2 regions of the Nocardia sp. NPDC051321 genome follow, and region 2 is predicted to be linked to the other one. Evidence: predicted binding sites of a transcription regulator. Region 2 holds the regulator's gene; the other holds the start of a gene.
What was found. Region 2 encodes HspR, which represses chaperone genes until heat shock. Its sites were predicted from a motif close to ANNTGAGTNNNNNNNACTCANNT; they were not measured.
Positions count from the first base shown of each region.

Region 1: a site for HspR is predicted at 1,719-1,741, ahead of lon (endopeptidase La). Genes of this name have one in related genera too.

Region 1 covers NZ_JBITEM010000004.1:168,504-172,923, forward strand. Annotated here, with positions in the region: gene ACIA8C_RS10430 (PrsW family intramembrane metalloprotease) at 1-982, opposite strand, end outside; gene ACIA8C_RS10435 (hypothetical protein) at 979-1,521, opposite strand; gene lon (endopeptidase La) at 1,820-4,180, shown strand; gene ACIA8C_RS10445 (FAD-dependent monooxygenase) at 4,278-4,420, shown strand, end outside.
Region 2 covers NZ_JBITEM010000004.1:524,591-529,010, forward strand. Annotated here, with positions in the region: gene dnaK (molecular chaperone DnaK) at 1-124, shown strand, start outside; gene grpE (nucleotide exchange factor GrpE) at 121-831, shown strand; gene dnaJ (molecular chaperone DnaJ) at 858-2,018, shown strand; gene ACIA8C_RS12120 (heat shock protein transcriptional repressor HspR) at 2,018-2,425, shown strand; gene ACIA8C_RS12125 (FAD-binding oxidoreductase) at 2,995-4,164, shown strand; gene ACIA8C_RS12130 (FAD-binding oxidoreductase) at 4,262-4,420, opposite strand, start outside.

The sequences.
Region 1 (4,420 bases), 360 kb from region 2:
GCCGCTGTACCTGATAGCGACGGTTGTACTGACCGCTCAACCGCTCCGCTTTACGGGCTCGTCGCCGGCTTCGCCGCGAGATCAACGTGCTCAATTCACCGGCAGGCGCGATCCCGCGCGTCACCGCCCAATTGACCACCGCGCGGAACCATTGCCGTTCGGTGTGCAGCACCCAGGTGTAGACGACGGCGAAGATCAGGATGTAGAGGACCGTCCGCACAATGATCGATCCGACCGGGATGCTCGCCGGGCTCGGCGCGTCCCAGCCGAAATGTAGTGCGGCACCGAGCAAATAGAACGTGACGAGGACCCGCGCGCGCCGCCCGGCCGGCCAATCCGGGCGCGCCACCGCCAGCACGATGCCGATGCCGGCCAGCGCGGTGAGCATCCAGTGCGAGGTGATGCCGGTGAGCAGTCGCACGATGCCGACAAGTACCGCGGTCGCCGAATCATCTTGTGCGGAAAGCAAACCGGCGTTGGCCGAGTAGGTGATGTTCTCGACCACCTGGAAGCCGAGGCCGGTGCAGCCGCCGAGCAGCAGCCCGTGGATCGGCCGATTCAGCAGCGGCCGAGCGAGCCACGCGACGGCGAACACGCCGACGCCCTTCACCGCCTCCTCCACGATCGCCGCGGAAATCGGTGCCTGCCAGTCGACGGCGAACGCGTCACCGGCCAGGTTTTGAATGATGCGCATGTTGTTGTCGTTGGCGAACATCGCGATGCCCGGCCCGGCCAGCGCGCCCCAGAGAAAGCCCATGACCAGCGGCGTCCGGATCCGCCGCCGTGCGCGCAACCGATCCAGGTGCAGGACGAGCCAACCGAAGACGAGCAGGGTCGCGAGCGTGAACGGCAGGCCGACCAGGATGTCACGCCAGGTCAGCGCGGCCACCGGCGCCAACTGGAACACCAGCCCGAGTAGCCCGAGGAATGAGATCAGGCAGTACGCCCAGAACAGCGCCGATGTCGGCTGGAACCACCTCATCGGCGCACCGCTAGCGACTCGAGCACCGGCGTCAGCTCGGGCAGCGTGGCGTCAGCACCGATCAGCACCAGCGTCACCGCCAGTTTCTCGTTGCCGACGATCGCGCACACCCCAGCGCGGTCCGTGCCGCGACAGGTCCGCCCGCTGAACCCGTTCGGCGTCTTGACCTCCCCGCCGTCGAAGGACGCCTCGAAACCTTGCGCGCCGAGCACTTTCAGCCGCCAGTCCGCCGCGTCATCGAAGTCCGTGACCCCGTCGATCACACTGACCGCCAGTCGCGAACCATCCGGAGCGATCAGCACCGCCGTGGTCCGATCCCCCGTCGGCCTACGCTGCCACCCGCCGACCCCGCCGAACCCGACCGTGTCCGGTTCCTCCCCCGGCGCCGTCACCTCGATCTCCGCGTCGGCGGCAACCGTCGTCTCCCGCGTCGGCACCAGCGCGGCCAGCGCCGACGGCACCGCGATCAACGCCGCGATCACCGCGACCACCACCCCGGCCTGTTTCCAGTCGTGCCCGGCCCGCATCGGCCCACTCACGCACATGCTCCCCTCCGTGGGTCCGCTGCGCCCTTACCGAAACTGCCACCGACCAGCGGCGCAGCCGCCCCAACGATAAGCCAGCCCACCGCGTTTACCTGGGAACACGCCCACCACACCACCCCAGCCCGCAGCCGGGCCCCTGCTTCGCCCACAGCGAACGCGGGAAATATCCGGAACAAAGGTGGGAGGGCCGGGGTTGAGTTGGTATCGCTCAACTTTTGGAAGGGTCGAACACGTGACTACACCACAGAACCTGCCGGTGCTGTTCCTGACCGATCCGATCGTGCTGCCGGGCATGGTCGTGCCCATCGAACTGGACGAATCGGCGCAGGCTGCCATCGATGCCGCGCGTGCGGCCAAGACTGACGCGGTGCTGCTCGCGCCGCGGCTGACCGAGGGCTACGCCTCTTACGGCGTGGTGGCAACCATCGAGCAGGTCGGGCGGATGCGCGGTGGCGCACCGGCGGCCGTGCTGAAGGCCGAACGGCGCGCGAAGATCGGGCACGGGGTGACCGGGCCGGGTGCCGCGCTGTGGGTCGAGGCCGAGCCGGTCGAGGTCCCCGCTCCGGACGGCCGGACAAAAGAGCTTGCCGCCGAATACAAGAAGCTGGTCGTTTCGGTACTGCAGCGCCGCGAGGCCTGGCAGATCATCGACGCGGTCAATCAGCTGACCGATCCGTCGGCGATCGCCGACACCGCGGGCTACGCGCCGTACCTGAGCGACGATCAGAAGCGCGAGTTGCTGGAAACCCCCGACGTCATCCAGCGGTTGAACACGCTGATCGAGTGGACCAAGGACCATATCGCCGAGGCCGAGGTCACGGAGAAGATCAGTGACGACGTCCGCGAGGGCCTGGAGAAGAGTCAGCGCGAGTTCCTGCTGCGCCAGCAGCTCAACGCGATCCGCAAGGAGCTCGGCGAGGACGAGCCGGACGGCGCCGACGACTACCGCACCCGGGTGGAGCAGGCCGATCTGCCCGAGAACGTGCGCGCCGAGGCGCTGCGCGAGGTCGGCAGGCTGGAGCGCGCCAGCGATCAGAGCCCGGAATCCGGCTGGATCCGGACCTGGCTGGACACCGTGCTCGAATTGCCGTGGACGGTGAAAACCACCGACAGCACCGATGTTTCGGCCGCCCGCGCGGTGCTGGACGCCGATCACCACGGCCTGGATGAGGTCAAGGATCGGATGGTCGAGTACTTGGCGGTGCGTTCCCGGCGGGCCTCGCGTGGGCTGGAGGTCGTCGGTGGACGTGGTTCCGGCGCGGTGCTCGCGCTGGTCGGTCCGCCCGGCGTCGGCAAGACCTCGCTTGGTGAATCGGTGGCTCGCGCCATGGGCCGCAAGTTCGTTCGCGTCGCCCTCGGTGGTGTGCGCGACGAGGCCGAGATCCGTGGTCACCGGCGCACCTATGTCGGCGCGCTGCCGGGCCGCATCGTCCGCGCCATCAAGGAGGCGGGTTCGATGAATCCCGTTGTCCTGCTCGACGAGATCGACAAGGTCGGCTCGGACTTCCGTGGCGACCCGGCGGCCGCGCTGCTCGAGGTGCTGGATCCGGCGCAGAACCACACGTTCCGCGATCACTACCTGGATCTGGATCTCGACCTGTCCGACGTGCTGTTCATCGCGACCGCCAACGTCATGGACACCATCCCCGGCCCGCTGCTGGACCGGATGGAGCTGATCACCGTCGACGGCTACACCGAGGACGACAAGGTCGGCATCGCCCGCGACTTCCTGGTGCCGAGGCAGCTGGAACGCAACGCGCTGACCACCGACGAGGTGACCGTCACCGACGAGGCACTGCGCGAGATCGCCGCAAACTACACCCGGGAAGCCGGAGTTCGGCAGATGGAGCGGCTGATCGCGAAGGCGTTGCGCAAGGCCGCGACTCGGCTGTCCGAGGACGGAACGGGTTCGGCGACAGCCGATCTCGGCTACGAGGCCGAGCTGGGCAACGACGCGCTGGTGAAGTCCGAAGGCGGCGAGCAGCAGTCGCTGACCATCGACCTGGGTGATCTGAAGGAGTACCTGGGCCGTCCACGCTTCACCCCCGACTCGGTGGAACGCACCGCGGTGCCGGGTGTGGCGACCGGACTGGCGGTCACCGGCCTTGGTGGCGACGTCCTCTACATCGAGGCCAACGTCGCGGAGGGCGAGCGCTCGCTCACCCTGACCGGTCAGCTCGGCGATGTGATGAAGGAGTCCGCGCAGATCGCGCTGACCTACGTGCGCTCGCACCTGGAGGAGATCGGCATCGAACCGTCGGTGCTGGATCGCAATATCCACGTGCACTTCCCGGCCGGTGCGGTCCCCAAGGACGGACCGTCGGCGGGCGTCACCATGGTCACCGCGCTGGTGTCGCTGGCACTGGGCAGGCAGGTGCGCGCCGATGTCGGCATGACCGGCGAGGTCACGCTGAACGGGCGGGTGCTGCCGATCGGCGGCGTCAAGCAGAAGCTGCTCGCGGCACAGCGGGCAGGCCTGAAGACGGTGTTCATCCCGGCCCGCAACGAGCCGGACCTGGACGACGTCCCGGCCGAAGTGCTTGCCGCACTTGACGTCCGCCCCGTCGGTGACGTGGCCGACATCCTGGCCTACGCCATCGAGCCGGTCGCCGAGCCCGCCTTGGACGGACGGGCCTTCGCGGCCACCGCCTGACACGCGGGCAACGGGGCCGGGCACCTCAGGTGCCCGGCCTCTGCTCGTGTAATCGACACGCAAGGGTCGTGCAAGCGGATACGCACACCATCGATGCATGACTTCGACGCAGCAAGTACCCGTTCTCATCGTCGGCGGTGGTCTGGTCGGACTGTCCGCCGCGCTCTTCCTCGAGTATCACGGCGTGCCTTTCGTGCTCGTCGAGAAGCGGACGGGCGGGTCGGTGCTGCCCCGTTCCCG
Region 2 (4,420 bases):
GATCTACGAGTCGTCGGCCACCGAGGGCGCCGCGTCCAGCAATGGATCCTCGGCCACCGACGCCGATGACGAGGTCGTTGACGCCGAGGTTGTCGACGAGCCGGTGGACACGGAGAAGAAGTGACCAACGGCAACAATTCGGAGCAGCGCAACTCCGAGCAAGAGCCGGTCACCTTCGTCGACAATCGCAAGATCGACCCCCAGGAGCGAAGCTTGCGTAGCGACCAAGCAGCGCAGACCGGTGAGGTTCGGGAGCCGGCGGCGGACGCCGCCGGCGGCTCCGGCCCGGACGCCGGGAACGACACCGAGTCCATCATCGGCGCGACGCAGGGTGCCGAGCTGCTGGCCGATGCCATCAGCAAGGAACTCGCCGAGCGCACCGCCGACCTGCAGCGGCTGACCGCGGAGTACGCCAACTACCGGCGCCGCGTCGAACGCGACCGCAAGACCGCGATCGACACCGCCAAGGCCGCCGTGGTCACCGAATTGCTCGGTGTGCTCGACGATCTCGATCGGGCGCGGGCGCACGGCGACCTGGACAACGGACCGCTCAAGTCGGTGGCCGACAAGCTGGCCACCGCGCTGCACAAGCAGGGCCTCGAGGAATTCGGTTCGGCGGGTGAGCCTTTCGACCCGACCCTGCACGAGGCCGTGCAGCACGAGGGCTCCGGGCACGACCCGGTGATCGGCATCGTCATGCGCAAGGGCTATCGGTTCGGCGAACGGGTGCTTCGGCACGCGCTGGTCGGGGTAACCGATGGCGTGGCCGATGGGGCCACCACCGACCCGGCCGAGGCATCGGACGCTGATGCCGGCGCGAACAAACAGTAATAAGACGCGAGAGGAGGAGATATCCGGTGAGTCAACGGGAGTGGATCGAAAAGGACTTCTATAAGGAACTGGGTGTCTCCTCCGGCGCCTCGCCGGACGAGATCAAGAAGGCGTACCGCAAGCTCGCACGTGACCTGCATCCGGACGCCAATCCCGGTGATACCAAAGCCGAGGAGCGGTTCAAGACCGTCAGCGAAGCACACGCGGTGCTGTCGGATCCGGCCAAGCGCAAGGAGTACGACGAGACCCGCAAGTTGTTCGCGGGTGGCGGCTATCCACGCGGCGGCGGGTTCACCCCCGGTGCGCCAGGCGGTTTTTCGCAGGACTTCAACATCGGTGACATCTTCGGCGGCGCGAACGCCGGCGACGGTGGCCTCGGTGACCTGCTCGGCGGCCTGTTCAACCGGGGCGGCACCCGCACCACGAGCCGCCCGCGCCGCGGCGCCGACGTAGAGACCGAGACGACACTAGGGTTCCGCGAGGCCGCGCAGGGCGTCACCGTTCCGCTGCGGATGACCAGCCCGTCGCCGTGTACCACGTGTCACGGCAGCGGTGCCAAGCCGGGAACCAGCCCGCGGGTCTGCCCGCACTGCAATGGCACCGGCGTCATCAGCCGCAACCAGGGCGCGTTCGGCTTCAGCGAGCCGTGCGATGACTGCCGGGGCACCGGTTCGATCATCGACGACCCGTGCGTCGACTGTCACGGCAGCGGCATCCAGAACCGCACGCGCACCATCACGGTGCGGATTCCCCCGGGAGTCAGTGACGGACAACGGATTCGGCTGGCCGGTCAGGGCGAGGCGGGCCTGCGTGGCGCACCGTCGGGTGATCTGTTCGTCAGCGTGCACGTCAGCCAGGACAAGGTCTTCGGCCGCAACGGCGACGACCTGACCCTGGTGCTGCCGGTCAGCTACAGCGAATTGGTGCTCGGTACCACGGTGTCCGTGCCCACCCTGGAGGGGCGGGTCGGCGTCAAGGTGCCACCGGGCACCGCGGACGGCCGCATCCTCCGCGTTCGCGGTCGTGGCGTGCCCAAGCGCGGCGGCGGCGCCGGTGACCTGCTGGTCACCGTGAAGGTCGCGGTGCCACAAAAGCTGGATGACAATGCCGCCGAAGCGCTTCGGCGCTTCGCGGAGGCGGAGAAAGCCAGCGGATTCGACCCACGGGCAGGATGGGCAGGTGCTTGATGTCCAATGATCCGAAGCAGGCGGGCGGCGGTTCGTCGCGCGTCGAGTTCTTCATGATCTCGGTGGCGGCCCAGCTGGCGGGCATGCACGCGCAGACCCTGCGCACGTATGACCGTCTGGGACTGGTCACGCCACAACGGACTTCGGGCGGCGGGCGACGCTACTCGGCCAGGGACGTCGAGCTGTTGCGCGAGGTGCAGCGGCTGTCTCAGGACGAGGGCGTCAACCTGGCGGGCATCAAGCGCATCATCGAACTCACCAACCAGGTCGAGGAATTGCAACAGCGCGTCGCCGAACTATCGGGCGAGCTGGATCGATTGCGAGCGGGCTATCGACCCGATCTTTCGCCGCCGCAACGCAGTACCGCACTGGTGGTGTGGCAACCGCGTAATCGCCGTGGTATTTGAGGGATCAGCAGTCCCGCAACAATACTGAATACGGCTAGCTAACTATCGGGCCGCCGGCCTCGGAGAATTGATTGTGCTCCGAGGTCAGCGGCCCGAAGTCGTGCCGGACGCGGGTTTCTGAAGGGTAGCCAACGATAAGCCGAGACTCGGTGTGCGACAGCGCATCGGGGCATCCGATACCGGTCGATAGCCGACTGGTCAGTTTCATCGGGCGCCCTCGTGGCGTGGCGTGCGGTGTGGACTGACTCAGTCGGCCGATCGTCCAGTGATGTTGCCGCACGGTCGCTCTGAGATCGCCGTCGTAGCGAAGACTGCATAACGAGTCTTGCAAATTCAGTGTATCCGTGACTGATTTAAGCCGATTTTTGCGGTCTACCAGTCTGTTTCATAAGCCTTTTGCGCCGCAGGTCCTCGTTTCCGGGGAATTACACGCTTGTTGTTTAAACGGAGGATTCCACTCCTGGCAAACCTCGCCTACACTCCTTGGCAACGGCTGCTGACGAGTGTCCCGCAGCACCTCACTCGCCGGCACAGTTTGTGTTCGAGTGCGAAATGGGGTTGTGACACAAATGGATTCGCGGACTGTCGCTTTGATCAGAACGACGTTCAAGGCGGTTGCTGCGGAGGAAGGGGGGCCGGAGAAATTAGCGAGATCGTTCTACGCGATCCTATTCACCGACTACCCCCAAGTCCGCGATTTCTTTCCAGCAGCCATGGACGCACAGCGAGATCGCCTGGTCAAGGCCATCGCCTATGCCCTTGATCGGCTCGAGGAGCCGAACAAGCTGTTGCCCTTCCTTTCTCAGCTCGGGCGTGATCACCGCAAATACGGTGTGCAGCCCGCGCATTACACGGCGGTCGCGGTCTCGCTGAAGACCGCGATGCAGGTGTACGCGGGCACCGAGATGTGGACCGACGAGGTCGACCGGGCCTGGGACGAGGGCCTGAAGATCATCGGCGACACCATGATCGGCGCGGCGGCGAAGGAAACCACGCCACCGGTCTGGACCGGCACCGTGGTGGAACGCCGCGACGTGCTGCGCAACCTGACCGTGCTGCGGTTGCAACTGGACCAGCCGATGCAATACGCCGCCGGTCAATACCTGAGCGTGCAGATACCGGCCCGGCCGCGGATGTGGCGCTATATGTCGCCCGCGGTGCCCGCGAATGCCAACGGGGAGATCGAGTTTCACGTCCGGAGCGTGCTGGGCGGCTGGGTCAGCTCGGCCATTGTCGGCCAGACCGCCATCGGCGATCAGTGGCTGCTCGGCTCGCCGCTCGGCGGCCTCGGCATCCCGCGCAACACCAAGCGCAAGATGTTGATGGTCGGCTGCGGCACCGGCATCGCGCCGTTGCGCGCCCAGTTGATGGCGATGGCGCAGCGCCGCACCAACCCGAAGGTGCACCTGTTCGTCGGCGGGCATCATCCGTGCGACCTCTACGACCTGGACACGCTGAACAGCCTGGCCGTCGCCAACCGCTGGCTCACCGTAACACCGGTCACCGAACACGACGAAAACCCTTGGTGGTACACCGATTCCAGGGAACTGGCGCCCGCCCACGCGGGCCTGGAGCCGCGGCTGACCGGCCAGATCGGCAAGGTGGTCGCCAGCTTCGGCGCCTGGGCCGACCGGGATGTGCAGATCGTCGGCTCACCCTCGATGGTGCAGACCACCAAGTTCCGCATGATGGCCGCGGGGACGCTCACCAAGAACATCCGCCACGACCCACTGTTCTGACCGGCCGTCCGGGATTTCGACCCCTCCCGTTATCCCGGGCTCAGTCGGAATCCGGTCGCGCCGAGTACCGCGGCCGGATTCCGGCGAGGCGGCGTGCTCAGACCCCTTCGAACTGAATCCGTTCCGGCGGAGTTCCGGTGGCGAGCAGCCGGTCGACCGTGGCGTTGACCATAGCGGGGGAGCCGCATACCAGCACCTGGTGGTTGTCGAACGCGCCGTGCGAGCCGACCACCTCGGCGAGCGTGCCGAAGAGCAG